2 regions of the Oceanobacillus sp. MO10714A genome follow, and region 2 is predicted to be linked to the other one. Evidence: riboswitches for the same ligand, from Rfam matches in the RefSeq annotation. Region 2 holds a riboswitch; the other holds the start of a gene.
The links. A riboswitch is a leader RNA that binds a small molecule or an ion and turns the genes downstream of it on or off. The one in region 2 is predicted to bind S-adenosylmethionine.
Positions count from the first base shown of each region.

Region 1: it holds a riboswitch for S-adenosylmethionine, as region 2 does, so the genes downstream of both, SPD53_RS08360 (5-methyltetrahydropteroyltriglutamate--homocysteine S-methyltransferase) here and SPD53_RS15070 (cyclase family protein) in region 2, are expected to answer to the same signal.

Region 1 is NZ_JAXHDC010000010.1:39,499-56,744, reverse strand. It holds partial or broken gene SPD53_RS08420 (transposase) at 87-1,385, shown strand; gene SPD53_RS08415 (peptidoglycan-binding domain-containing protein) at 1,590-2,543, opposite strand; gene SPD53_RS08410 (hypothetical protein) at 3,652-3,975, shown strand; gene SPD53_RS08405 (DUF4306 domain-containing protein) at 4,128-4,622, shown strand; gene SPD53_RS08400 (cation:dicarboxylate symporter family transporter) at 4,841-6,109, opposite strand; gene SPD53_RS08395 (response regulator) at 6,470-6,613, shown strand; gene SPD53_RS19810 (UPF0715 family protein) at 6,927-7,367, shown strand; gene SPD53_RS08390 (hypothetical protein) at 7,615-7,995, opposite strand; gene SPD53_RS08385 (hypothetical protein) at 8,012-8,383, opposite strand; gene SPD53_RS08380 (Msr family ABC-F type ribosomal protection protein) at 8,454-9,917, opposite strand; gene SPD53_RS08375 (bifunctional cystathionine gamma-lyase/homocysteine desulfhydrase) at 10,283-11,413, opposite strand; gene SPD53_RS08370 (PLP-dependent cysteine synthase family protein) at 11,583-12,539, opposite strand; gene SPD53_RS08365 (class I SAM-dependent DNA methyltransferase) at 12,574-13,230, opposite strand; gene SPD53_RS08360 (5-methyltetrahydropteroyltriglutamate--homocysteine S-methyltransferase) at 13,644-14,741, opposite strand; SAM riboswitch class I at 14,919-15,022, opposite strand; gene SPD53_RS08355 (MDR family MFS transporter) at 15,085-16,548, opposite strand; gene SPD53_RS08350 (hypothetical protein) at 17,002-17,246, opposite strand, start outside.
Region 2 is NZ_JAXHDC010000037.1:367-13,938, reverse strand. It holds gene crcB (fluoride efflux transporter CrcB) at 115-489, shown strand; gene crcB (fluoride efflux transporter CrcB) at 486-869, shown strand; gene SPD53_RS15085 (S66 family peptidase) at 917-1,936, shown strand; gene SPD53_RS15080 (ABC transporter permease) at 1,989-2,939, opposite strand; gene SPD53_RS15075 (ABC transporter ATP-binding protein) at 2,932-3,852, opposite strand; gene SPD53_RS15070 (cyclase family protein) at 4,137-4,889, opposite strand; SAM riboswitch class I at 4,964-5,067, opposite strand; gene SPD53_RS15065 (hypothetical protein) at 5,197-5,637, opposite strand; gene SPD53_RS15060 (LysR family transcriptional regulator) at 5,937-6,854, shown strand; gene SPD53_RS15055 (thioredoxin family protein) at 7,028-7,267, opposite strand; gene SPD53_RS15050 (response regulator transcription factor) at 7,424-8,092, shown strand; gene SPD53_RS15045 (sensor histidine kinase) at 8,113-9,453, shown strand; gene SPD53_RS15040 (ABC transporter ATP-binding protein) at 9,577-10,488, shown strand; gene SPD53_RS15035 (ABC transporter permease) at 10,485-11,192, shown strand; gene SPD53_RS15030 (ABC transporter permease) at 11,193-11,924, shown strand; gene fosM (FosM family fosfomycin resistance protein) at 12,156-12,578, shown strand; gene lspA (signal peptidase II) at 12,600-13,052, shown strand; gene SPD53_RS15015 (hypothetical protein) at 13,149-13,277, shown strand; gene SPD53_RS15010 (SRPBCC domain-containing protein) at 13,285-13,572, shown strand, end outside.

The DNA.
Region 1 (17,246 bases), on a different contig from region 2:
AAGCACCTCCCCAAATCTTGTATAATGGTAATAACGACAAAATCATAAAAATACTGGAGGAGTGCTTCTTATGACCATTATATGACATGGAATCAACCGAAAAGTATGAAGAGATTATTTCTACATAGATTTGGATGCAATCTATCATGCAATAACTAAAAAGTCACGTCTTGGTGCACCTGAAGTACTGAATTATGCAACGATGTAAATTTCCTTAGTTGTAAGATACTCGGAACGGATTCCTACGGTAAAGAATCTGATTAAACGTCTTCATGAAGATATTGCTTTTAAGTTGAATTATGGATTCCTCATGTCCGATTCCGTTCCTTCATAAGCATCCTATTCTCGCCTTGTAACGAAATTAATGATTACTGGCGTGTGATGTCCTAGAAAAGGAAAAAGAAAATATAGTACATCAAGCCATCGCAGAAGGCCTTATCACAGACGATACAGCTGCCATCGATGCAGTCATTTTGAAGCACGTGACCAAGCGCCCCCGAAAGAAGAAAAGCCAAAGTCCATACCTAAAAAACGTGGGCGTAAAACGAAAGAAGAGCGTGAAAAATGGTTAAAGGACGAAGCCGAAAAGGAAGCGAATATGCCTTTATATGAAAAGAAAATAGAATCACAATTAGATGTTCCTTTAGCTGAACCGCGTGCCAAAGTGCCTTAGGACCCAAAATGGGGTATCAAGAAGAACTCGGAAGGAAAAAATGTGTTTTGGTTTGGTTTCAAGGCTCACTTCATCGTTGGTACATCGAGTCAATACATTTTAGATCACTCTTTTCATCGGGCAATCTAAATGACGGAAAGGCAGCGATTCCATTGCTTAAATGAGTTCATGAACGCTTTCTCCAACTACATTTACGTTATCAGACGGTGGATGCAGGCTATGACTATGAGCCCATCTACGAACAAGTCCATCGAATGGGCCAACAATCTGTGATTGCGTCCAACAAGCGTAATGAAGGGGAACTCATTGGTTTTGATAAAAACACTTTGCCCCTACTTGTTTTCGTGGACACCGTTATGATAATTTTGATGCCAAATATGATACATTAAAATACACGAGACCAAAAGAATGTAGTGAATGTCCTTTAGCTAACGAAGGCATCTGTCACAGAAGGAGTGAAAATAACCTCAGACTTCGAAAATATACCACTCCAACTCGTGGTTCGTTGGCATGGAGGAACATTTACAAACGCCGTACCGCTGTAGAGCGTGTGAACGCCTATCTTAAAGAGTTCTTTCAGCTTAACAATGTTCGTTATCGTACCGGAGAACGTGCAAAAGTTCATTTTGACCTGGTCACACTTGTTTATAATGCATCAAAACTAGCTGCAGATCGCATCAATGCACAATTAAATCAACAACAAACTACATGATTTCTGTTTTTAAAAATACAATTCAGAAATTCTGTCCGTCTTTGTAGTTTAAAAAGAGTAATTATGAAATTAACTTACATAATAAATTCAACAAGAAATAGTGCTTATCCATTGAGGATAGCACCGAGAGCACCCAGACTTAACTTAACATATATAACCAATTCAAGAAGAGCTACAACATTACGCTGTAGCTCTTCTGTGGTTTTAATTAAAGTTTATTTCCTCTGCTATAGAAAACAAGACATCCTTTTCAGCTCCACCTAATGTAAAAAACTTTTTAGATGTAATAATGTGAATTTCATAAATTCCTTCTCCCGAGTTGTTTACTACCGCAGGATGACCTTTGAAATCTATTACTTCAACAGTCTCGCCTGGATACCATGATGAAGATCTTTTAACCATTTCATCAATGTTTATTCCTGATTCATAAGTTGATTCCGATACTACAATAGGGTTTGTTTCCGTGTAGAACCATAGACTAGCATTTTTCACTTCTCCTGTTTCAGAAATTAGTATTTCAGGATCTTGCTGAGACATAGCACTAATATTTTTATTATTTTTGATAGTAACTGGTATATCTAATTCAGCTATTTCCTGATTTGATGGCTTGTGAGAAGAATAGCTTTTAGAAATCGCTGGTTCATTAGTGTTGTTAGCAGCTATACTTCTTCCATTTACCCACATAGTTCCCCATTTTATAGTTCTACCAGTTGCCGTGTTCTCTAAATGATAGTCGTTTGCCCCACCTGGTGTACCACCAGCATACACAACTCTATAGGTTGCACTAGTATCTTTGTAAACTCTATGAAAATCATCAAGATTTCTAGTATGCTTTTCCATTTGTCCCCAAGTTCCTTGCCCTACAATACCATCAGCACTTAAACCATAGCTTCTTTGAAAATTAATCACGCCTTGTCTCGTACCAGAACCGAATATTTCATCTACTGATCCCGTAACGGTTTGAAATCGGGAAGCCCATAAATTGGATTGAAGTGCTCCCACGAAACCACCAGACGTTGTGAACCCATACCCTACTGTTTCCCAAGTTTTCATATTGTAAAAATTGTAGGATGCTGCAGAAGCTAGTTTTGCTGTAAAACCTGTTGCAAATAGAAACACAGCCAACAGCACAATAAAACCTTTCGTAATTTTCTTCATAAAATACCCCCTAAAATTATTTATGATTTTATTAGAATCATTATGAAGAAGTCTAACACATATAAATATTTTTTACCGTCGAACCATGTCGAAATTCTTAAACTTTATGTAAAAATACATCATATGGATGTTTATATTTTTTTAACGAGTTATTTTTCTATAATTCATTGCTACTCCTCCCCTCTCTTTTCTACTATCAAATTTAATTCTTTAATATCATTATAAGATATTATGATTCTCAAACTTCCCTTATATTGCTTCATGCACCTCGCCTTAAAATAGATGAGATATAATAATACTTTATTCCTTTTGTGTTAGTATCTCAGTCCTATTTCAGGGGATTAAAGATGCTAAAAGGGTTTATTGAAAAATGAAATAAGTATAAAATAAAATCACCATAAGTCTTGAAGGCCCTTCCTTTCTAAATGATTAAATAAATAGAGCCGACATTCATTACATCCATTATACCAAGGACACAATGAATGTCGGCTCTTTTATGTAAATTCATACGACAATATTTTTGACTATACAGCTCGTTATAAAGACAAGGGTTTAGGCTACAAACACCATACCCCGAGGGATTCTTCGGTGCTGAATTCCAAGTTCCTCACACCTTCCGTGGTTTTCGCCCATATTCACCAGGCTCAACTTCCCTTTGTCCTCAACGAGGGTTGTAATTGACAAGGCGGCAGGATTCACTTTATGTTACGACCTGCTAGGTTGCCCGCATTCAAACTTTGAGTTACTTTGTCACAGGGCTTCAACCTTAGGATTTCTCCACCAGTTGCCTGTCAGCTACTGAGCGTCTTGGTACTTACCAGATTGGACTTCTACCAACTAGCAATTAACGGCTTGCTGGGCACGCTAAATACAAAAAACCCATTCTATGTACATTCTATGTTGATCTAGTTATGCACTAGATCAACATAGAATGGGGTTCTCCCTATTTTTTCTTATTCAATTAAGAAAATAAGTGTATTTTTCATTTTAATCAACCGTAAATCAACCATAAAAAATAGAAAGAATAACTTATTTAGTTGTTTTTTTTAGATCTTCCTCTCTTTATATACTACCAGCCGGTTGGAATAATTATTAGGAGGAATTTAAAATGAGCAGACAAGCATTTTACGATTTCGGAAGAACAACTTTTTCAAATTATATTTGGATTAGTGGAGGGTTTGCTTTTTTCAACCCGCGTCATATTGACATTGAAAAAATAACTAACCAACCAATGACTTTAGAAATCTATGATTCTCAAGACAAATACCAAGGTAAACGTTCATTTCCTAAAGGCTACCATTGGCAAAGTGCCAATCTTTCTGGGCTACCTCGTGGTAAACGATATAAATTAAAATTAATTAATTCCGGTAGCGGAACAGTACAACTTCTACAAGGTCAGCTTGCTTATGAACAACTTTTAACAGCAGCTTAGATGATTATTAGAAGGTTGGAAAAAACTTTAAATCTTTTCCAACCTTTTTTATAAATACATGATTGTATATGTTAAACTTATAAGAGAAAATCATTAGCTTATAATATTTCAATCTTTATAAGAAAATGTTGTTAAAAAGGTGGGGATTTATTTTGAATAGACTAATTCTACTATTTGGGCTTGGAATCATCCTATTGTTAGTTTCTATTTTCTCAGCATTGTATGAAGGAAGTGAAATCATCATTTATACAGATGAATGGGCATATTCGACACCTTTCACTCATTTATTTAAAGGTGAAGTAATATTTCCTGAGGATATTTTGCACCTTGATTATCTTGTGTTTGCTGCTAAATTCAAACCATTTTTTCCCATACTTGCTTTAATAAGTATTGTATATTTGTTAACATTAATCGGATATGTAATATTTAAACATAACTGTAAGTGGTTTAATTACTTTTTATTTTTTATTGGTTCAATGCTCTTCGTTTTCTCTTTATTGCTTTCTAATTCGGTTACAATAGGGGGAATTACTTTTTTTAAAACATCATTATCGATGAGTATTTTATACATAACCATTGCTTTAATTCTCTGGCTAATAAAGAAAAAGAACGTTACAAAAAAGGACGCTGGGACAAAACTCCAGTAAATAAAATATTAAGGCGTTGGAGCTTACACTAAAAAGTGTAGATCCCACGCCTTTTGAAAAAGCTCCGTTCCGAACACAAATTACCAAAACAATCTCGGAAGCAATTTATGGATTTCATCACTCGCAAACAAAAATGTTTTCATAGACAAAAAATACTGGAAGACAGGTATGAAACCTATCCTCCAGCTTTTTTATTTCTGCAACTATTAAATTGAATGCTACTTCCGAAGTGCTGCGAGATATGCATCCCGTTTATTCACTTCAAATCTGCCACTAGACTTCGACATAACTACCGCAGCCAACGCATTTCCAAGAACATTCACCACAGTACGTCCCATATCAAGCAGTCTGTCAACTCCAGCAATAAAAGCAAGTCCTTCTAGCGGAATTCCAACTGTTCCAAGTGTTGCCAAGAGAACAACAAACGAAACACCGGGGACACCAGCAATCCCGTTCGATGTAATCATTAATACTAAGACTAATGTAACTTGTTCTATGATACTTAAATCTATTCCATATAACTGCGCTATAAAGATAGCCGCAATCGCCTGATATAATGTAGAACCATCCAAGTTAAACGAATAACCGGTTGGAATAACAAAAGAAACAATGTCTTTTGGACATCCTGTCTTCTCCAGTTTCTCCATCAGTTTTGGTAAAACAGTCTCGGAACTTGAAGTAGAGTATGCCAAAAGCAATTCTTCTTTCAATACTTTTATAATATTAATAATGCTCGAACCTACCACTTTCGCAATTGTCCCTAGGACAACTAAAACAAAGAAAATCATTGCCCCGTATACAAGGAGCATTAACTTACCTAAGGGAATTAATGATTCTAAACCGAATTTAGAAACAGATACACCGATTAATCCAAATACACCAACCGGAGCAAATTTCATAATGAAATTTGTCACCCAGAACATAGCGTCTGCCGTGCCTTGGAAAAATGCGAGTACAGGTTTACCTCTTTCACCAATTGCCGCCACACCTAATCCAAACAATACAGAGAAGAAAATAACGGGCAACATATCCCCTTCTGCCATTGATTGGATAATGTTACTAGGCACAATACCTACAATGACATCCATAATCCCTTCATTCTGCACACTTTCAGATGTCTCAACATACTCATTGATTTCAGTTTTAGCAAGGGAAGACATATCGATCCCTTTACCAGGCTGAAAAATGTTTGCTGCTGCCAGTCCGACTACAATAGCAACAAGGGAAACAACTTGGAAATAAATCATCGTTTTTGCTCCAAGTTTTCCTAATTGTTTTAAGTCTCCTGTTCCGGCCACACCGACGATTAGTGTAGAAATAATAATCGGAACGACAATCATGCGGATCATATTAAGAAATATTGTCCCAAGCGGCTGTAAATAAGTTTCCACCGCAGGATTTCCATAAAAAATAGCCCCTACAATAATCCCAAGGACTAATCCAATCAGAATTTGATATGCTAAAGGAATTTTTATTTTTCTTTTCATATATTCACCTCTTTATTTCTGTTAAACCCACTAGACCGTAATAGCAGCAATTAAAAAACGTTAAACTAGCCCTTTATACCATATTAGAGAAAGAAGATAAAAAAATATACTTTGTAAATATACTACAATTTTAGTCAATTATCAACATTTTTCATGTAGGTTTGCGATGTACCATTTCTTTCCATTTTTTTAGTTTTATTGAAAAAATATAAAAATGAAGTTTGCTTGTCAAGATGTTAAGAAATTTTGATTTCAAAAAGTATATAAAGCATGTATATTATGATCTAATACATTTAGATAATTAATCTTCAGAAAGTGGATTCTCCTTAAAGGGTCGGATAGAATGGGTAATGAAAAATTATGATAGTAGACGATGATCTTGATATGTTAGAGGTTCTCGGTCTTTACCTGAAAAAAGAAGGGTTTATTGTGACGACGACTCGTCATGGCCGCTCGACGATAGAAATTATTAAAAATAAACAACCCGATTTAATATCATATTAGATGTAACTTCTGCCCCATATAGATGGCTTTGAATTATGTCAAATGGTACGAAAAGAGACAGATATTCCAATCCTTTTCATCAGTTCGAAAGGCGGGGATACAGATCTAATCACTCTTACGTATCCCATTGCCCCCCTAAATATATAAATGCAACAAAATAGTTCACTCCCATATTTCAGGCGTGAACTATCTAAGTCTTAAAGCATATTATCTAACTAATATTCTAGAAAATTTACATATCGTACGTCCATGATTCATATCCAATACCAGGGAATAATTTCCAAAGATCGATTTCTTTTGTTACCATATATTCATGTATTCTAATTTCTCCCGCGGGATAGAGTTAAATCCAGTTAGAAGGTCGTGTTTTTATGAAGAGAATATTTACTTTGAGGTACTTATGTTTTGCTTTATTGTGTGCTTTATGTACATCTATAATTTTAAGTATGATAACTCTTTCGCTATCTACCTTTTCTTTGATTGGTACTCTTTACTTAACTCTTTACTTAACTTTTTTTATTTGATCTTTTCCTTGATTTTTACAGCACCAGTTCAGTTTGTATTGAACATAAAACCTAAGAGATTCAATATACTTTACCTCTTAATCTATGCAACTATCGCGTTTATTGCTACAGCATTCGCTATGATACTTTTGGGAGAAAAGCCTTTTAGTATGTTATCTCATTATATATTTAGTACTCTAGCCGCCATTTTATTTTGGTTTTTTGATTCAATTCTACTTCAAAAAGAATAGATATTTAAATAAAAGAAAACGTAAACTCAAATATAAACCAATTACCAGAGCTTCGTACCACAGACAAAAAAGTATGCTCATGTTGTTTCTCATACGGTTCAAATGACGTAATCTATTGGAACTGGTGAGAAGAAGAGAAACTTTAGTCGGGAAACAAGAACACATCTTGCATAAAAAAACATACGCAGAATGAAATGGGCACCCTCTATCTAGGTGCCCTATTTTTTTTCACTTTAACGCTTCCTACTCAAATCAATAGAAGCGGTGCTAAACAAATAAAAAATATGAGAACCATTGGGTACAAAACAAGTTTTATGATAGAATCCTCTTTAATCCGAAGCGCATCAAGCGGGTTCTTTGCCGGCGCATGAATCCAGTTAGCAAGACGTTCCCATATACTCCTCTTTAACGGAATATCCGGTACTTCCACATGGAACTCATCCAATTTATTTTTAAGTTCATCTGGAAATTCATTTTTACTCATTCTCCTACCTCCAACATTTCCCTTAATTTCTTCAACGAAACATGTCATTTGCTCATCTTGACAATATCTATAGACGAATTGATAGATCGCAGTTTTATAAGTCGCAAAAAGCGCTTCTGCCGAATACGGATCTTGCTTCTCCATACAAGAATCTATTTCCTTATTCAAACTCATCGGACCACCGCTCTTTAATTCCTTTAAAGACATATGCAATTCTGGTGACGAACCAAGTCAATGTGATTAGAGAAAACACAAAGGTTTGATGAATAAAAAATTGTATCCAAGGGCTATCTATATTATCGCCACGTAGCAAAAATACGAATAAACCTGTTATACATAAAAATGTATAAGCTGCAGCGATAATAATCACATAATCCCATCTCGTCCACTGGAAATAAATATCCGATTTTTTAAAATCAATATTACCCAATTTGTTTCGAACTACCTTTTTATTCATTGTAGCAATGATTATAACAAAAACCGTTCCTAGAACTGCTGCTACAACACTGCTTATTAACCAGCCTAACGCCATCGATTATCAAACTCCTTTTCTTCCTTTACTCACTTATACAATGATTAGGATGAAAAGGTTCAATTGTTTTTTAACTTTTTAACGATAATTTCTTATTCTCCAAACGATACTCACAATCCGCAACATGTTCAATAAAGGTGTGGTCATGCGACACAAGCAGAACAGTTCCCTCGTAACCTTTTAAAAATCGTTCCAATGCTTCAATACAAAACACATCAAGAAAGTTTGTCGGTTCGTCCAGTATCAATAGATTGTATCTGCCTAAAAACAACTGACAAAGTACTAAACGAGTTGCTTCTCCCCCACTCAGCTCTCTGATATTTTTCTTCAAATCATTACCTGTAAAGCTCATGGCATGCAGAACGGAGCGAATTTTACTTTCTGCGTGGTCACTACGATCTTTCATATAATCAAGGACTGTTTCATCTTTCGTAAATTTATAATCCAGCTGCTCATAAACTCCGATTACAGCTTTCGGAGAGATGGTCAGCCCCTCGCCTTGATTCATTATATGTCGGAGTAACGTTGTTTTTCCTGAACCGTTCTTTCCTGTGATTGCAATCGTCTTACCAAGCGGGAATTGAAAACTTGCTTCCTCAAGTAATGCCTTCTCCCCTACCTGCAGGTTCAAGCGGTCTGCCATGATTGGAAATCTATTATGAAGTTCGAGTGCTTTCGACTGGTGAAAACGGATGATTTTCTCTTCTTTTGGTGCTTCCACCTCATCCAGTTGTTCCGCCCTTTTTTCCAGTGCTTTTGCTGCTCGCTCAACAGATTTTTGACTTGTTCCCTTTGATTTCGTCTCAAACATCCGGTTCGCCTTCGCTCTTGTTTCCTTTTTAGACTTTTGGCCACTCGCCTCGGTTATTTTCTCTGCCTTCTTCATCTTTTCTCGAGCAGCTTTCATTAAACGTGACTTCTCTTTTTGATACTTTTCATGTTCTTCTGCTTGCTGATCTCTTTCCAGCTCTTTTTGCGCGGTATAGTTCAAGTAATTTCCTGCATACTCCTTTACTCTACCATCCTCGACTTCCCAAATTTTGTTCACCAATTGGTCCAGCACATAACGGTCGTGGCTTACGAGGACTAGAGCACCATAGTAGTAAGTTAATTCATCGATTAAAAACTGGGTCCCATCCGCATCAAGATGTGTCGTCGGTTCATCCAGAAGTAAGCCTTCATGATAATCAGAAAAGATTTGCGCAAGTTTCAATCTCGTTTGCTCTCCACCGCTGAAGTTATCAAGCGAAGTTTCCGGGATCGCTAATTTCCCGATTAATTCATAATCAATCGCACTTTTTTCTGGCGCCGACAATTGATCAAAATAGGCAAAATCTGCATGATGATGCACCTTTCCACGTGTTGGCTGAATCATCCCAGCCAAGAGCTTTAATAACGTACTCTTACCTGCACCATTCTTCCCAACAATACCGATTCGGTCAAACTGGTGAATTGCTAATCGTTCAATCTCTATTATCGTTTGATCAAAATAAGTTAACGCTATATTTTCTAATTCAAAGCATATTTTTTCCATCTCTGCTACCTCCCGAAATAGTTAAATTTCGTATCGATAGCTAGGATCGATACGAGCTCAAGTCTAATGCGAGCTCGTCTTTCATTTTCTGTTAAAAAAGGGCACAAAAAAAGAAGGCAGAATAAGCCGCCTTCCTCATTAAAACAGAGTAAGATTAAAAATGAAGTTGATTAAAAAAGGACAGACTAATCCCGTTTACCCTGCACAAACAAGCAGAGTCTTTGAACGTATTTAGTTACTGGTTCAAAGTTTGGAATCGTAGTCTTATTTTCTAATCATCCTTCTTAACGTTTAATTTTATACTAATCATTATACCTTTTTTCTAGAAATAATCAACTATCTAAAAGTTATGAGAGTTCTCACATCTAATCTAACGCTTGTTGCAGATCCTCCATTAAATCCTTTACATCTTCTAAACCAACTGAAAGACGAATCAAACCATCTTCTATCCCTAATTCAATTCTTCGCTCTCTCGGGATAGAGGCGTGTGTCATCTTTGCTGGAAGTGAAATAAGGCTTTCGACAGCTCCCAGACTCTCAGCAAGAGTGAAATATCTTACTTTATTAAGAACTTCCATTGCTTTTTCTTCATTGTCTACCGTAAAGGATACCATCCCGCCGAAACCACCTGATTGCTTGGCATGAATTTCACGGTTCGGATGCTCTGGTAAACCTGGATAGTACACGTTTCCAACTTGTGGATGGTTTACAAGAAATTCAACAATTTCACTCGTATTACTTTCGATTTCTTCCATTCTAACTCCTAATGTTCGGATTCCTCGAATCAGCAACCAACTATCATGAGGAGCTAGAACACCACCGGTCGCATTTTGAATAAAATGTACTGCTTCACCAAGCTCTTCGTCGTCTACTACTACTAGACCCGCTACAAGATCGCTATGGCCTCCTAAATATTTCGTTGCACTATGGATGACAATGTTTGCTCCATGATCAATTGGCGATTGCCAATATGGCGTATGGAATGTATTATCAACAATTAATGTTAAGTTATTTCCTTTTGCAATATCCGCTAACGCTTCAATATCCGTTATTTTCAACAATGGATTTGTCGGTGTTTCTATAAAAATAGCTTTTGTCTCCGGGCGAATGTTTTCTTTAACTTCGTCCAAATTACTTGAATCTGTGAAGGTTACATCGATGTTCCGGTTATTTAAGATCTTTGTCATGTAGCGATAAGTTCCGCCATATACATCATCAGTAATCAGGATATGATCTCCCGATTGAAATAGATCCATTACCGCTGCAATTGCAGCCATTCCAGAAGCAAAAGCAAAGCCACGCTTCCCTTTTTCCAGATCAGCAATAAGTGTTTCTAAAGCCTCTCGCGTAGGGTTTCCCGTCCGTGAATATTCATAAGTAAAATTACCGACACCATTTTGCTTAAATGTGCTTGCCTGATAAATCGGCGGCGACATCGCGCCAACATTTTTATCAATAGCTGCTCCACCGTGAATTAATTGCGTTTTCTTTCTCATCTTATTCTATCCCTCCTTAGAATGAAACTTCATTCAGTGGGGGTTTCGATGCACTGGACGTGCTAGTGTCGACATTGCGACAAGACGTCGCGTATTTAGTCGACGGCCCTTCTCCCACTGAATTCGCTTTCGTGAATCAGGGTGGTAGCGTCCGCCTAAATAAATTTGATTAACCTCTTCCTTTTGATGCGGAAGTGTTACGGACGTTTTCCCCGCGATAGATTCCCGTACTCAAGTAGCGTTCACTACTGTCCGGAAAAATAGTTACGATATTTGTTCCAGGCTCCGCGATTTCTGCTTCTTTTAAAGCAGCTTCTACTACAGCACCGGAAGAACTGCCAACGAGTAATCCTTCATATTTTGCTATCTCAGCTAATCGGGCAAATGCTTGTTCGTCGGTAACCGTATAAATTTTGTCAAATAGACTCCGGTCCATAATGTCTGGTATGAATTCTACTCCTATTCCCTCTATTTTATGGGGACCCGGGTCACCCCCATTTAAAATGGATCCTTGAGGTTCCACAATTACTGTCTTTACTTGTGGCTGCTTTTCTTTTAGATAACGTGCCACGCCAGTAAACGTCCCACCCGAACCGGCACCAGCAATAAAAATATCAACTCTTCCATCTAAGTCAGCTATAATTTCCGGCCCAAGTGTATCATAATAGGTGTTTGGATTATCTTTATTATAAAATTGATTAGGAATATAGGCGCCCGGACGAACGCTTGCAAGTTGTTGCGCCTTTTCTATTGCATAGGCCATCCCAAACTCTGTCGGTGTATTGATTACTTCAGCGCCTAATGCCCGCATAAGGGCCTGTTTCTCCTGACTAAATTTTTCAGGAGTAACGAAAATAGCATGTAATTGATAATGGATTGCAGCAAGTGCCAAGCCAATCCCCGTATTACCCGCGGTCGGCTCAATCACGGTGTCTCCCTTTTGTAATTCCCCTTTTTCGATAGCTTTTTGAATGAGATAAAATCCGAGCCGATCCTTGATGCTCCCACCAATATTCTGGAACTCCAATTTCGCAAACAGCCTTACATCTTTTGGTAAATCATATGCAGTGATTTCAAACATTGGCGTGTTCCCAACCAACTGGCTGAGGTTTTGTATGATATTCATTCTTTCCACCACCTGCCTCATATGGACATTTTTCTTATGCGAGCTTTGCTTCTCTATTCAATTGCGCTTCCATAATCCATACATAATCATTGATTTGTTCAAAACTTGTTGTAAACCCATACTGATGAAGTATCTGTTCCATCTTAGGGATGGTCGTGTAATATTCCGTATTCAAATCCTCTGCTAATCGATGATAACCCTTCTTTTTCGCCTGTAGATAGGCTTCATTTTTCTTTTTATCATTCTCAAAGATCGTATCACCGAAGATAATTTTCCCTTGCGTGTCTAATATATTTGTGTAGAGTTTAATCGCTTGCTCCTTTTCCTTATCCGTCAAGTGATGAAATGCATAGCTACTCACAATTGCGTCTACCTTTTTATTTTGTCTGGGAAAGGATAGAAAATTGCCTTTCATAATTTTCGTGTTAGGAAGTTTTTGTTGGGCAATTTTCCGCATATTGTCTGAAGGCTCAATCCCAACCACTTCTAACCCTTTTTCCATAAGCTTTTTTGTTAAATTACCTGTTCCTACGCCAAACTCAATGACAAAACCATGCACACGATCACTAATCTTCTGAAGAATTATTTCATAATTTCTGAATACTTCCCGATATTCCATATCAGCCCCCTGAACCGTATCATCGTAACTCGCTGCCCACTCGTCAAATAAACGATTAAACTGCTCTCCCAATCCAACCACACCATTCATATAAATTTACTTGGTATTATGATATTAACAAAGTATAATAATTGTTACAACTCTTACGATTAAAATCCAAACGTAATGTCCACCAATAAAAAAAGCAAACTTCCAGCAGCTACATACTGCTCGAAATTTGCTTTTTTGACCTTTTTCATTCACTATTAAATAATTCTTAAAGTGAAACTTCATTCAGTGGGAGATTCCTTACCTCCCCACTGAATGTTAGTTGAACAGAATCAGGTATTTACGGACTGTATATCCCCCACCTTCACATTTTAGTTTTCCCTCTTGTTTAGAGTGGGGGGTATTACAGACCGTTAATGTGTATAAAACACGAGAGTCTTCTGCTTGTTAAATAACAGGTGTACCGTCCAAATGCTTAAGATTATCTCATTTTGGTATCACCAAATTTCTTTTGATAACTCAACGATAAAGCGTAATTTCTCCCATTGCTGTTCTTCCGTTAACTTATTTCCGTGATGGGTTGATGAAAATCCGCATTGTGGGCTTAAGCAAATTTGCTCCTTGGGAATGTATTGTGTCGCTTCTTTTATTCGATCTTTAAGCTTTTCCTTATCTTCCAGTTCACCTGACTTCGAAGTAACTAATCCAAGGACCACTTGTGGCCCACCCTTAGGAATATGGGCTAAAGCTTTGAAATCCCCAGAACGTTCGTCATCATATTCCAGGAAAAATCCATCCACTTTTTCCTTCGCGAGTAAGGTTGGTGCAATCAAATCATAACTACCACTGAACATGTATGCAGACTGGTAATTTCCACGGCATAAGTGCGTTGTGACAGTTAAATCCGCTGGTTTACCATCCAACACTCCATTGATTACGCGGAGGGCCAAGTCGATGTATTGCTCTCTCGAGTAGCCATCTTCAGGGAATTCCTTCTCAGGAGAAGAGAGTCCTGCAATGTATACGTCATCCAATTGCAAGTAACGGACACCTGCATCGTAAAACGCTTGAATCGCATCACGATATGCTTGAATAACATCTTTCGCATAAATTTCAATATCGGAGTAAACTGTCTCGTCCATCATGCCAGGGTGGAATAGCTGATTCGGACTTGGAATCGTTTGTTTTGCGACTGCACGACCATCAACAATTTTATTAAAGACCTTAAAGTCCTCAATAAATGGATGGTTCGGATTGAATGACACTTTTCCGTTGTTGCGAATTGTGTACTTTTCTGTTTCTATCCCTTTAAATCGATAACCATGCTCTGGAACATAGCCCTCTATGCCATTTAAATGCTCAAGGAAATCAGTGTGCCAGAATCTACGGCGGAATTCTCCATCCGTTACAACCTCTAAGCCAACTTCAATCTGCTTATCAACAATTCGGGTAATCTCTTCTGTTTCAATCGCATATAATTCATCCGCTGACTTCTTTTCGGCCTGAAAATCTGCTCTTGCTTGCTTAATGCTTTCGGGTCTTAATAAACTTCCAACATGATCTGCTCGAAATGGCGCTTTCGTAAGTGTCGTCATTGTATTTCCCCTTTTCATTATATATTTTGATTAGAAGACTCTGTCTTCACCAAGCTTTTACGGCGAATGCTCTAGTTGCATTTATGCGGGAAGAAAGGATTTCTACTTTCATATCTGCAAAAATAAGAAAATCCCCTTCTTGAAAATAAGAAGAGGATTCTAGTATCGTGTCTACTCTTCTTATCTTCAAGCATATGACGCTACTGGAATTAGCACAATACATATTCATGTCTGTTGCTGAAGCTTCACAGGGCCAGTCCCTCCACTTCTCTTGATAAGAAAATTTGCTTTATTAAGTTATTAGCTATACTCTACATAGCTTTTAGATAATTGTCAACCTTTTTTAAACATTTTCTTCAACCGGCCGAGCGCGGTAGACAACGAAGGATAGAATTACTGCGATGATCGTAATGATAAAGATAATAAAGTAGACATGCTCCACTGCAACAACCATCGCTTGCGTTATTGATTGTTGAGACGCAGGATCCGCAACACCTGCGAGATAACTGGCCTGTTTCGAATTTAAAATACTGATAAATACCGAAACTCCAATTGCCCCGCTCAACGGCTGCAGCGTGGACATCACAGCCGTACCGTGCGGATATAATCGCTTCGGCAGCTGATTCAGCCCATTTGTTTCAGCTGGCATCATCGTTGCAGATACGCTAAGCATAATGAGCATAAATCCAACGATTATTACCCAAGGCGGCGTATCAGCTGTCATTCGGCTGAACATAAACATCGTCCCGGCAAGCACAATTGTCGCAGGTATCATCATCACCCGAGGACCAACTTTATCGAATAAAGCGCCCATAAATGGGCTCATAATCCCGTTTAAAATACTTCCCGGGAGCAGCAGCATTCCAGCCATTGCTGGTGCAAGAGCCATTGGTCCCTGCATGAACACCGGTAAGATAAGTTCTGAGGCAAACATCGTCATCACAATAATAATGAACATGATTACTGCATGCGTGAACATCGGCAATTTGAACACGCGCAAGTCCATCAACGGTTCTTCCAGCTTAAATTGTCTGATGGCAAAGAGAATGATTCCAATCACCCCAATGATAATTGCAGTTAAAACATCACGTGTTAAAAACCCTGCCTCACTCTCTCCAACCGAGCTGAATCCGTATATTGTTGCACCAAAACCTACCGTTGAAAAGACAATGGAGAGCCAATCGATCTTCGGTTTCGTCACTTCCGATACATTCACCAAATATTTCAAGGCAAAAAGAATCGAAAATACAGCAAATGGGAGGACAGAGATAAATAAAAATCTCCAACCCAAGTAATCAACGATAACTCCTGAAAGTGTTGGTCCGATTGCAGGTGCAAACATAATAACTAACCCAACAATTCCCATGATTTTCCCTCTTTTATGTGGAGGATACACAAGTAAAAAGACGTTGAATATAATCGGCATCAACATTCCAGTACCGACTGCCTGAATCAACCGGCCAGTAAGCAATACGGAAAATGTCGGCGCGATTGCCGCTATCGTTGTACCAATTGTAAAGACCGTCATCGTCCCAATGAAAAGCTGCCTTGTCGTAAACCATTGCATAAATAATGGAGATACTGGTATAACAATCCCCATCATTAACATAAATCCTGTTGCAACCCACTGGACAGTTGGTAGCGTAATATCGAACTCTGCCATTAATGTCGTGAGCGCAATATTCAACAGTGTCTCATTCAATATCGCGAAAAACGCTCCGATGATCAACGCTGCCATAAGCGGCAATGTTTTGACATTCGGATCTTCTGATAGAAATTCATAATTTTTTTCTTTTGATTTGCTCATTATTTTTACCTCTAATTTTATTTTAAAATATAGTATATCTATGCATTTCACTCACTTTTTACCATCAAAAAAATAATAAAGTTTGCAAAAAACTTCCTCCTTCAATTGTTTGTTCAAAATAAAAAATCACAAGCAGCTGCCTGTGGTCAAAAGTAGGGGTACTCCTTAAAAACATTGGGGGGTCTCATTCACTAAAACTAAAAAGGAAAGACAGAACAGAGCCGCCTTTCCACCACCTGAATTGAATTATCCGTAGAGTTCATTGTATGGTATATAACTTTTTTCATAATTTGACATTATGATTATGATAAAGGACAGACGTATCCCAATCACTCTGCAACGCAAATCAGAGGCTTTGACCATATTCAATTATCGGTTCAAAGTTAGGATGTTGTCTCATTTTCTCAATAATACTCCCTCTTATTAAAAATCTTCTTCATTATAAGCGGTCATTCAGAATGTGTCAAGATACATTTCCTGCACTTTTTCAAGGTCACCCGCAAGTAGGCTTATTTCTTCCCGATTCAATCGGATAGGCAATTGGTCATATAGCGTAATGACATGGCCTTCTGCATCATCTTGATGTTTTTTCAGATAATGATAAAGACTTTTTAACTGTTTTTCATTTATCGTTGTTTGTGTCGTGAAGTGTTTTACTTTTTGTATAGAAAACTCATTCGCATTGCCGTCAAATTCTC
Region 2 (13,572 bases):
GAATCAGGGATTTACGGACTGTATATCGCCCTCCTTAACATTTTGGTTTTCCCTCATGCTTAGAGATGGGTATATTACAGACTGTTAATACGTGATAAAAAGGATGTTGGATGAATGATTTATATCTATATTGGACTTGTCGGAGCACTCGGTGCGATGCTGCGGTATAGTATAGGAATTCTAATTATGACAGAACATGTTTTTCCCTATGCGACGTTATTGGTTAATTTGATAGGGAGCTTTTTACTTGCGTGGCTGACTTACGGACTGTTTAAAAGGATTCATCTGGATGAAATGCTGAAAACAGCGATAACAACGGGTTTTGTCGGCTCGTTCACTACATTCTCCGCTGTCAGTGTAGAAACGGTTGAGTTGTTTCAGGAACAGTCGGTGCTGCTCGGATGTGTCTATATTTTAGTAAGTCTGGTTGGCGGGCTAGGGATGAGTGAAATTGGTTTTCGAGTGAGTAGAGGAGTGGGGGAAAAATGAGCTGGCTGCAATTATTGCTCGTTGGCATTGGCGGGTTCTTCGGTGCGATTGCACGTTATATGATTTCAAGAAAATTGAACAATCCGGAAAAAGCTATACCGGTGGGTACACTCCTCGTCAATCTGACAGGGGCATTCATGCTCGGGTTTCTTATGGGGACTGGGGTGGACGCGCTATTACTTCTCCTATTAGGAACAGGTTTCTTAGGTGCCTTTACGACATTTTCAACGTTGAAACTCGAGATGAGTTCGTTGTGGAGAAGGGGGGATAGACGGGAGTTTTTCTTTTACGCGGTTGTAACGTATGTTTTTGGAATAGCATTGGCATTTCTAGGGGGTATTATTGGCGTTATTTTTAGAAGTATTGTAATTATGAATTAAAAGTGCTATTCTATCCTAAATATTTATTTGAAAAAGGGGCGTATGGAATGCAAGCGATTCAGTTTCCAATACTTGAAAAAGAAGCGACAATCGGCGTTACAGCTCCGTCGTCAGGTGTGTCACTGGAATTACATGAATTAATCCACAAAGCTAGGAAGCGGTTAGAAGGAAAAGGGTATCGCATGCAAATTGGAAAGACGGTTTGGAATCAAGATAAAGCGAAGGCGGCACCAGCATTGGAGAGAGCGGCTGAATTTAATAGATTAATGGATGATGAAGCTGTTCAATTGATATTCCCTCCTTGGGGCGGGGAACTTCTGATTGAAATGCTCGAACACGTGAATTTTGAAAAAATCCAATCAAAGTGGATACTAGGTTATTCGGACACGAGCTTGTTATTACTCGCCATTACGTTGAAAACCGGAATTGCAACTGCACATGGCACGAATCTTATAGATGTAAGAGGAGAATCCTCTGATCCGACTACGGCTATGTGGGAGCAGGTATTATCAACGAAGCAGGGGAACTCTGTTGTTCAATATTCTTCTCGGAAATATCAAAAAGAATGGCAATTTGATAATCCGACGCCCCATATCTTTAATTTAACAGAACCAACAAGGTGGAAGAGTGTTACAGAGGAAAGCGTAAAAATGGAAGGGCGTCTTCTAGGTGGTTGTATTGATGTAATCAGACATCTGATTGGGACAGAATATGGGGATATTGCTCGTTTTCGTAAACAGTTTACAAAGGGAGAGCCGATCATTTGGGTTATGGAAAACTGTGAATTAGCAACTACGGACTTACGGAGAACGCTTGTGCAGATGAAGCTTGCAGGTTGGTTTAAAGAATGTGCAGGAATTATGTTTGGCAGAAGTCCAGCGAACGATCCAGTAGATAACTATACAGTTGAAGATGTTTATAATGATTTATATGAAGAACTTCAAGTTCCAATTATCTATGATGTGGACTGTGGGCATGTTCCACCCCAGATCACATTTATAAATGGAGCGTATGCGGAAGTTGAAGTAGCTGATGGAAAAGGAAAGATTGTACAGCATTTTAAATGAAACTGGGATATACAATAAAAGGTTCCGCTCATTGGCGGAACCTTTTAATTCGTTAGTGTCCTGCAACATCCCGCTTCGCAAAGAAGAACCAGGAGATCACTGCAAAAATAATATAATAGACAACTAGTACGGTAACGGAAAAACCGAGTGTCATTTCTTCTATCACTGGTGTGTTCCCGTTAAAGTACTGGGATAGGTCTGTATTTGCAAATAGAATGTATTTCGCCCAGTCCCGTTCTATGAAGAAGAACACAATCTGGTTTCCAGCTAGCATAAGAAAAATTGCGAGTCCAATTGCTAACGCGCTGTTTCTGAAAATGGAAGAGATCATAAAGGCGAATGTCGCCATCATAAGCAAGTTCACGAGACTGAAGCCGTAATCGGTTATAATCTCCCCAATAACTGGAACATATTCCACTCCATCGCCTTTTTCAAGAACGATATGAGGATTCATCCCGTCAAAGCCGATGAAAATTCCTCCGATAATCCATGAGAAGAGGAGCACGAATAAAAACGTTATAAATGAAAATATTAGTACGGCGCTATATTTTGATATTAAGATTTTCGTCCGTGAAATTGGTCGGATGAGCAGCAGCTTAATCGTTCCCCAGCGGAATTCGTTAGCAAGAATACCGGCAGCAACGATGATGGTAAAGAGACTGACAAGGGAAAGCAGCATCTCATTTTCCATTACAAATTGCCACGCACCGTAACTTTCAGGCATAATATCATGTTCTAAATAATAATTATTGATTTCGATGAACGTTGAATTAAAGGACTCCATATCGGGAAATTCTTCCGTATCTTTCATGTATTCGGCATTCTCTGTTTCCAGCGTCTCTCTCCACGTATCTTCTTCATATGTCATAAAGTCCCCATAAGTTTTTGCCAACAGGCCGACCCCAATAATGATTAATGCCAGTATGATATACATTGCCCAAGTCGATTTCAAACGGTAGATTTTAATCACTTCATTTTGTATGAGATTTAGAAAATTAGTCAATGATATTCTCTCCAATCAGATCAAAGAATTTATCTTCGAGAGTTGATTTGGTGACTTGCACTTCATAAATGAGAATATTTTCTTTCACCAAATCGGAAATGAGTAGCGGGATATTCTCCTTCTCGGTTTGGAACGTGATTTTACCGTTTGTTTGGGCGGCAGGTGTTTTACGATTGACGACTTCTAGGGCTTTTTCAAGTGGTGTTGCTTCCATTTCCACTTGCAGCAGTTGTTGTTCGCCTGCTGGTGTATTTTCTTTCACAGCTTGAATCGCCACAAGTTCGCCATTTTTAATAATGCCGATCCGGTCGCACATTAACTCGATTTCGGACAATAGGTGGCTGGAAATGATAACTGCAACATTATGTTCGGTTGCAAGTTTCCGGATATATTGTCTGATTTCTCGAATGCCGGCAGGGTCTAGTCCATTCGTCGGTTCGTCGAGTATGAGAACGGATGGCTTATGCAATAAAGCTTGGGCGATTCCTATTCGTTGTCGCATCCCAAGTGAGTATCGGCCAACTTTTTCATTCATTACTTTTTCCAGACCGACAAGTTTAACCGTCTCATCAATTCTTTCCTGCGTAATCCCTGGAATCATCCTTGCATATTGTTTTAAGTTTTGTGCGCCTGTTAAAAAGGGGTAGAGCTCTGGATTTTCAACGATTCCGCCAACTTCACGGATTGCTTCTTTAAATTCTGTTTTAATACTTTTGCCGAGAATATGTACGTCGCCTTCTGTGAGTTTCATTAACCCTACCATCATACGGATTGTCGTCGTTTTCCCGGCACCATTTGGTCCAATGAAGCCGAATACTTCCCCTCTATTAATGGTAAAGGAAAGGCCTTTTATGATTTCCTTATTGCCGATACGTTTTCGGACATTCGTCAATTGCATTGCAATTTCGGTCATTTTATTCCCTCCTCTATCGTGTTCTCTAGGTGGTACGGAAAAAGGGGTGGGAAAGTTTCATTTTTACTGATTTTGGTAATAATATATTCAAAAAGATGATCGGCAGAAATGTTTTTCTAGCCGATCATCTTTTACTGTAAGGGCACTTCCACCTTTGATTTAAGGGGAGCTATGCTTTTATATTACCCCATACTTTTTTTGCTTCTGTGCTACCCTCACTGAATGAAGTTTCACTTTATGAATAAACCAAGAATACTCGTGACTTCAGTTGTGAGAGATTTAATTTAGGGTAGTATTGCGAACGATCGTACAGGAAATCCACTTGCTTTTTCAGGCTTTGGAACGATATTGAAAATGATGGCACCTTTTGTTGGAACTTTATCCAGATTGGTTAGCAGTTCGATCTGATAGGTGTCTTGCTCTAGTACGTAATATTCTCCGATGAGTCTGCCGTTTTTTGCAGCGTCGATAGCGGAGTCGGTGTCAAAGGTTTCGTGGCCGACTGCTTTGATTTTTCTTTCTTCAAATAGGAATTCGAGAGCGTCTATTCCCCAGCCGGGAAGATGTGGATTACCGTCTTCATCCTTATTCTCAAAACGCTCTTTATCTGGCCACCGCTTGCTCCAATCGGTACGTAAGGCGACAAATGTGCCTGCTTCAATTTCACCGTGGACTGCTTCGAATTTGAGGATATCTTCTTTCGTCAAGGTGAAGTCATGGTTATGTGCTGCTTCCCTTGATTTATCAATGACTATGAGCGGTAAGACAAGTTCTTTTAATTTAAGTTCATCGAGGTAGCGCTGATGTCTTACGAAATGAATTGGAGCATCGATATGAGTACCGTATTGTCCGGCAAAAGAGAACTGTTGGGCAAAGAACCCATCGTCATGGTTGTAAAGTGTCTTGAATGCGGCATCATCAAATGCTGCAAAATGCGGTGAATCAGGGCCGAAAGTGTGAGTCAAATCAACCCATTCTTTTTCTTTCAGTAGTGAGATTGCTTTTTGTAATTCTATTGCTGCTTGTATTGTCGTCAATTTCATCCCCCCTAAAATTATAAAAACCCTCTTCTTGAAATAAGAAGAGGGTTAGGTAGCATATCTGCTGGCTCTTCTTATCTTCGAGCAAATGCATGCTCCTGGAATTGGCACAGTACTACAAAAGCCTGTTGCCGAGGTCTCAAAGGGCCAGTCCCTCCACCTCTCTTGATAAGAAAAAAATATTAAGAAATTAGTTAAATAATAGAATATACCGAAACAAGAAAAAAGTCAACACTTAATTCGGGGACAGGGGGTCAGAGCATCTGTCCCAACTGGGACAAATGCTCTGACCCCCTGTCCCAGTTTACCGGCAAAAAATAATTATTTCATAAGGGGTTGTTTGGGCTGGAATACTCTTTGTTGCTGCACCATAAACAACAATTAAATTTCTCCTTGCAGGGTTTTGTTTGAAGTCTTGCCCGTTTGTTAATTGCATCTGTGTATCAGGACCGATATTTAGCTGCAAAGAGCCGTCACTGCTGATTAATTGCTCATTAAAATAACTTACCTTTACTTGGCTATATGGATTTTCCTTCACGATAACTAATGCCCGGTATTGCGGTGGATAAATTAAAATTGTGGCTGCATCCCCATCATAATAACCGGTGATCTGATCCCCGACTTTGATTTTTTCCTGATATAGAAAGAACGTATCTGGTCCTGCAACGAAGTTAACGACAGTACCGGCATCATTCTGAACAGATATAAACTTGTAACAACCGAAATTATCATTAGGCGGATACATCGGAAAGTCATCTACACTTGTGACGCGGCCGGTAAAGGATTTGAAATTGATTCTACTCACTGGAACCACTCCTTTTTATAAAATTAGCCCACAATAGTTTATGAGAACTTAGGTTAAAAGTGCTGGAGTGGGACAAGTGCTCTGACCCCATTGTCCCAGTGGGACACGGGGGTCAGAGCACTTGTCCCGATTTCTATACAGGGTGTGTTGGTTATGATTTAATGGAAATAATGGAAAAGTTATTGAGGTTGTTCGGTATATGGATGTTTAGACCATAATAAAGATGGAGGAGGGATTTAATGGAATTAAGACAGCTGGAATATTTCATGACTGTATGTGAAGAACTGCATTTTACGAGGGCTGCTGAGAAATTGAACATTGCCCAGCCGACATTAAGCCAGCAAATCAAAGTTTTAGAAGGCGAGGTAGGAATTCCGCTCTTTGACCGGATAGGGAAAAAGACTGCATTAACGGAGGCCGGAGAGATTTTATATAAGCATTGTAAGCAGATTTTCTATGAATTGGAACAAGCACAAGCGGCAATTGGAGAACTGAATGGGTTGGAAAGAGGAAGGCTTACAATCGGATCCTTGCTTACTTGTATGAATTACCTACTTCCTCCTGCACTAGTTCGCTTCAAAGCTCTTTATCCGAATATCAAACTGTCTGTCCATGGATTGCGGACAGAAGAGATTGAAAGAAGCATACTGGAAAATAAACTGGATCTTGGTCTTACGTTCCTGCCGAATGGAAATGATGAGTTGGAGGAAATTTCATTATATACAGAGGAACTGGCACTTGCTGTTCCCAAAGGTCATCCACTTGCGATAAAGTCGGCAGTAAACTTTGATCAAATTACCAATATCCCATTAATACTTATGCCGGAAAATTATCAACTTCGGCAGTTAATTAAGGGCTACGCTCGAACTGTCGGGATCACGATTAATCCGGCACTTGAGCTGACAACATTGGAATCAATTATCCAACTGACGGAAAAAGGTATGGGAGCCCCCATTTTACCACTGCCGTACTTGGAACATTTAAATAATCAAGATATAAAAGTTGTGAAAATACTAAATCCAACCCCACAAAGGGAAATTGGTATTATCTATCGAAAAGATAAATTCATGTGTACAGCAACCAGAGCCTTTATCGGAGAAGTGACGAAAGCAGTAGCAGGTGGGGTAGAGGAGCAGGCTATTAACATCAATCCATGAAAAAAGCAGTTCAGGTACTAAGTTGTCTGAATTGTTTTATCAATTATATTTCTATAAATTATGAAAATACAGTGGGACAAGTGCTCTGACCCCCTGTCCCAACCCCCTGTCCCACTGACAAGAACGCCCGAACCGTCGCCCTAGGGAGATTGGTTCGGGTGTTGTTTTGGTTTTTAGTCTTTTTTAACATCTTCCATACTTGCGCCGTAATTAATATGATAGGTCTGTCCGTTCAGCACTAATGCTGGAACAGATTTTACTCCAGCCTCTTCTGCTTCATTGATTCTAGAAGGATTTTCCTCGAAATGGACAATTTCTAAATCTACTTTCGAATCATCTAGATAATCTAATACCATTTTTTCCGCATTGACGCATACTGGACAACCCGCATGATAAAATATTGCTTTCTGCATGTGAATACCTCCTTTTTCTCTTATATTTAGCTTAGAACAAGTAGGTAGCTATAACAATTAGAAATTTTCTATCGTAATGATAGGTTTTAACTATGCTAAGATAAAAGAATAGAGTAAATGATAATAAAAAAACATGAATAATAAATGGAGGGGCATATGGTTCATATATTATATATTGAAGATGATAAAGAAATAGGTCATTGGGTCTCAACAGATTTAACGGAAAGAGGTTATAAAATAACATGGCTGCAGTCTGGGGAAAATATGGAGAGCTATTTGACTTCGATAGATTTAGCGATTTTAGATGTAATGCTGCCTGGATTAGATGGATTTTCTCTTGGCAAGCGTCTGAAAAAAAGTGCACCAGATATACCAATTATTATGCTTTCGGCTCGAACTGCCGTGGAGGATAGACTGGAAGGTCTCCGTTTTGCAGACGATTATGTGACAAAACCCTTTCATCCCGATGAACTCGCTGCCCGGATTGAAGTATTGCTGCGAAGGTTCCAGCGACATGACGAAGTATTAGAAATTAAGCATTTGCAGATTTACCCGAAAGGCATGCGGATTATCAACAAAAATAATGAGGAGGAAATATTATTAACAGGTAAACAATATCATTTATTCCAGTACTTTATCCGACACTTAAATCAAATATTAACAAAAGAGCAATTATATGAAGGTATCTGGGGAGAGAGCTATATCGAAGGTGATAAAACATTAATGGTGCATATCCGATATTTACGAGAAAAAATTGAAGAAAATCCATCTGTACCAACAGTCATTGAAACGATTCGCGGTATTGGATATCGGGTGAAACAATGAGGAATTTCTTCAGGTCTCTGTTGGCAAAATACATGCTCCTAATCGTGATCGCAATTTCTTTAGTACAAATTGCTTCCATAACGATTGGACTATTTGTATACGGATTCGCCGAAAATGTTGAAAACCGTTATCTTAAAGAGGGAATAGACACGGAAACGATTGAAGAAAGATGGCATGAAGATGCGAGCCATCTAGAACAGATTTCAGAAGAGGTTATCCAGCAACACTTTGCTAAATGGAAAGAAGACTTTCCTGAGGCTACAATGTTTTGGGTAGATGGGTCCGGGATATTACGAGAAAAAATTGGTAGCAATCATGATATTCCAACGGAGTGGAGTGCAAGAGAAACTGCATCCTTTATTAAAAGCCGGTATGATGGTGATCCTTTTACTGTCATTACATTAATGGAAGAATCGGATGGTTTTATTGTTTTTGAAATACCTCGCGAGGCCCTGCAACTCCCAATGCAGTCTGTTTACGATCATTATGGGGATATTTTGATAATCGGACTATTGTCGATTGTTTTATTGTTCATTATCGTATCCTTTCTATTTTTCCACCGGATTAGAAAACGGCTTTTACACCTTCAAGAAGCAATGGAAATAAGGGATGTCGACGGTTTGCCACTAGCCATTCCAGTTAAGAAAAAAGATGAAATTGGCCAATTAGAACAAACGTTTAATCAAATGGTTGACGAACTAAGAAAAAGCAAACAGCGGGAGCAGGAAGAAGAGCGACTGCGAAAAGAATTAATTGCGAATCTTTCTCATGACTTAAGAACACCACTGACTAAGTTACGGGCACAATCCTATTCCATCTCGAAAATGGATCAAGGTGCGGAGTGGAATAAGGCTATTCAACAATTAGAAGTCTCGATTAAAGATATGGACCGGTTAATTGAGAATCTGATGTCGTACACCCTGCTTACGGCGAGTAAGTACCAAATCAAGCGAAAAGAGATTGACATTGTACGTTACGTTCGGGAGCATTTAGCCACTTGGTATCCCGTGTTTGAAAAGGAAGGCTTCGAAATTAACATTGATTTGCAACCATTGGATAGCAGTTATTGGGAGGTTGATCCTGTTTGGATAAGCCGAATCATAGATAACGTGCTGCAAAATATTTTAAGGCATACAAAGGAAGGAAAGTATGTAGAAGTAAAAACGAAAACGACTGAGACCTATGATGCACTTCTGTTTATCGATAAAGGAGATGGAATCGAGAAGGGGTCGGAGTATAGTGGTGCAGGCATTGGACTATCTATTATAGATATGATGGTGCAGGGATTAAATTTAGATTGGGAGATTCATTCCAGTAACAATGGAACAACCGTTAAAATAATCAAATATCATAAGAAATAAATATATCAAAGAGTGTATGTGCTGATAACCTTCTGTCCGCGTACACTTTTTTTAAACAAAATTTAAACAAGTTCCAACCTTGTTTTTAAACCTCATTCTTTAAGATAAAAGTGAGGTGAGAAAATGGAATACATTGTAGAAACATCAAACTTATCAAAGCGTTTTGGAAAAGACTTAGCGGTAGAAGGATTGAATATGAAAATCTCAAAAGGAGAGATTTATGGATTTTTAGGACCGAATGGAGCGGGAAAGACGACAACGATCCGGATGCTCTTGGGCTTAATGAAACCAACTTCAGGAAGGATTCGTATCTTCGGACAAGATATAAAACAACAACGAAAAAATATATTAGCAAAAGTTGGTTCGTTAGTTGAGAACCCATCCTATTACCCGCATTTAACAGCCTATGAAAACTTAGAAGCATTACGAAAAATAATAGGGGTTCCGAAGCAAAGAATTTATGAAGTGTTGGAGATTGTTCGGCTAACAGAAGTAGCTGACAAAAAGGTGAAAGGTTTCTCTCTCGGGATGAAGCAACGGCTTGGCATTGCTATGTCCTTATTAAATCAACCACAGTTGCTTATTTTAGATGAGCCAACGAATGGGTTGGATCCTTCAGGCATTATTGAAATACGCGAGTTAATTAAACGGCTGCCAGAAGAGTTTGGAATGACGGTGCTTATTTCCAGCCATTTATTGACTGAAATCGACCAAATGGCAACAACAGTAGGTATTGTTACAAAGGGAAAAATGATTTTCCAAGATTCTATTGAGACAATGCGAACGTTAGCAGGCCATGCCATTTCATTAAAAGTTAGTCAAGCGGAACAAGCATGGCGTTTATTGCTGGCAAATGGAATGAAGGTGGAGCATGAAAATGGTTTAATTATGTTGCATGAAAGTTCCAATGAAATGGTTGCAGAGGCAGTCAGACTACTCGTGCAGGCGAATCTATCCATCTATCGGGTGGAAGAAGAGAAAAGATCGCTGGAAGATATTTTTCTTTCCATGACGAGGGAGGATTCAGCGGTATGATCAGCATGATGCAAACTGACTTTTTGAAAATAAAGCGGAAAGGATTCTGGTTTTTAACGTTTCTCGGACCTATTGGGGTCGTTGCGTTGCAGATGGTAAATTATGGTGTAAGAAAAGAATATTTATTGCAGCAAAGTGAGAATGATTGGTTGTATTACTTACAAAATATAAGTGTGTTTACCCCGCTTGCCCTTGTATTAGGTATTGCGATATTTACCTCCTTCATAGCAAGTATAGAAAATGAGACCAATGCTTGGAAACAGCTCATTTCTCTCCCGGTTTCCAAGATGATGGTTTATTTATCAAAGTTTACAATTCTTGCCTGTCTGTTGTTCATCTCATCCATTTTATTAATGCTATTTACACTTGGATTTGGCATTTTCCTTTCATTTGATGAAGCAATTCCGTGGTGGGAATTGGTGAAGTATAGTTTCTATCCATATTTTGCTGCGTTGCCTGTGTTAGCATTACAGCTATGGATTGCGACGGTCAGTAAGAACCAGGGGGTGCCGATCACAACTGGTATATTTGGTGTGATTTTTGCTTATTCCGCTTATATGTTGCCAGATTGGATGATTTGGAAATGGCCGTCCTTAATGAATCAATGGGATGAGCCGTTGATAAATGTATTGTTAGGTCTTGGTGTTGGATGCCTATTGTATGTCATGGGCATGCTCGACTTCACAAGAAGGGATGTGAAATAGATGGGAGCTGTTCTACGGTCTGAATGGTACAAATTGCGAAAGTCAAAAATTTTACCGATTATATTTGCTGGTCCATTCATTGCGATTATCATCGGTGCCCTGTTTAACTATGATTCTATGGAAGGTGGATTTAATAAATGGTACTTGGCTGTTCTATCAATGAATCTAACTTATGCTCTATTATTTTTACCATTGATTACAGGTGTATTAGCTAGCAGCATTTGCAGGTATGAACATCAGGCAGGTGGATGGAAACAATTATTAGCATTACCGGTAACACGGGGGAATGTATTTATTTCCAAATATGTGCTCCTGTTATTGCTTGTTTTTCTAATCCAATTACTTTACCTTGGAGCTATTTATATCGTTGGAATAATAAATGGATTTACAGACCCATTTCCATTGGAAATCATTTGGAAGAGTATTATTGGCGGTTGGCTTGCTACATTTCCACTTGTCGCCCTGCAATTATGGATGTCAATCGTCTTTAAAAGCTTTGCCGCTCCATTTGCTGTAAATGTCATTTTCACTTTACCAACGATATTAGCAGTGAACTCGGAACGGTTCGGTCCCTTCTACCCTTGGGCACAACCTTTTTCCATGATGTACATTGGGGGAAGCGCAGATGACGTATTCTTCGTTCCCTGGGAACAAGTGCTAACAGTAGTTGGAGGAAGCTTCATCATATTTTTCCTAGGCGGATATATTTACTTTCAAAGAAAAATGATTTAGTGAATTGGGACAAGGGGTCAGAGCACTTGTCCCAGTTGTGTTTTCATTTTACAAGAAGTGATACAAAATGATTCTACTAACTGCTTGTTTTAGTTATAATACGAATAGGTTGATGAGATTAAATAGATATTAAACGTTAAGGTCTGTTATTGTGTCATACTCTGATACAAGGGCAGACCTTCGTTTTAAGCTTTATATATACATAGAAGATATGAGAAGGGGAGTGCTACAATGTCCATTAAAGGACTTAATCATTTACTTTTTTCCGTTTCCAACTTGGAGACCTCAATCGTTTTCTACGAGAAAGTATTTGACGCGAGATTACTTGTTAAAGGCCGAACGACTGCTTATTTTGATTTGAACGGAATGTGGCTAGCGCTGAATGAAGAAAAGGACATCCCGCGTAACGAAATTCACCAATCCTATACACATCTTGCATTCTCTATAGCTGAAGCGGATTTTGAAAAAATGTATAACAAACTAGAGCAGTTAAATGTGCATATTTTGGAAGGGCGTCCCCGTGATAAGAAAGACAAGAAATCCATTTATTTCACAGATCCAGACGGGCATAAATTTGAATTCCATACAGGTACACTGGAAGAGCGATTAGATTATTATCGAGCAGACAAACCTCATATGGAATTCTTTGATTGAGTACCGAGAAAGTAGGTTCTTATGTTATTTTACCTTATTACTATTATTGTCGTTTTAATTGATCAAGCAACGAAGGTCTTTGTCAGAATGAATTTGGCTTTGTATGAAAAAGTGACTTGGGCGGGAATCGAGTTCACTTACATTGAAAATAGTGGCATGGCAGGTGGCTTTTTCCCTGGATATGCAAGAGCTTTCGGGATTATCTCCGTATTATTTGTGATTTTCATCTTTTATTTGAGAAGGAGTGAAGCGTGGAGAGGGCCACTCATCGATATCAGTCTAGGTTTCCTTGTTGGGGGAGCGGTGGGGAATGGAATGGACCGGTTATTACATGGGCAAGTGACAGATTTCATTGTTCGTTCTGGCGGAATTCTTAATGTAGCAGATCATGCACTGGAAATTGGTATCGTTCTCTTTATTATCCATGAGCTCGTTCAATGGCTAAAGCGGAGGAAGCGCGTTAAAAGTGAGTGAGCAATAAGCTATATTGATTTGGGATGAAATGATTATCTACGGTTAAAATAAAAACATAAGAATACAGGAACTAATTAATACAAAGGAGCTAATCCAGTGATCGCAAGAATTGAAAAGTTAGACCAAGTCAAGACAGCTGTATATGTACGAAGGTTAAACCATTCAGCAGCGGAAGTTTGGGCATACTTAACAGAAAATGAAAAACTAAAGCAATGGTTTTGCTGAATTAGAAATACAGTCATTAGAACCTGGAGGAGCCATTCACTTTAATTTTGGCGATGGAAACTATGAACAAATTGAGATACTTGATGTAGAAACGAATAAACGATTCTCCTTTACATGGCCACCTAAGAATACGGTTCGTTTTGAATTAAAGGAAACAGCAGGTGGCTGTGAGCTTACGTTTAGGGAATTTTTGTACGAAATCGACGACCATACAGCTAAAGATTTAACCGGCTGGCATGTTTGTTTAGACGTGATTGAAGCTCTACTCGACGGTAAATCGATTGAGAACCGAAAA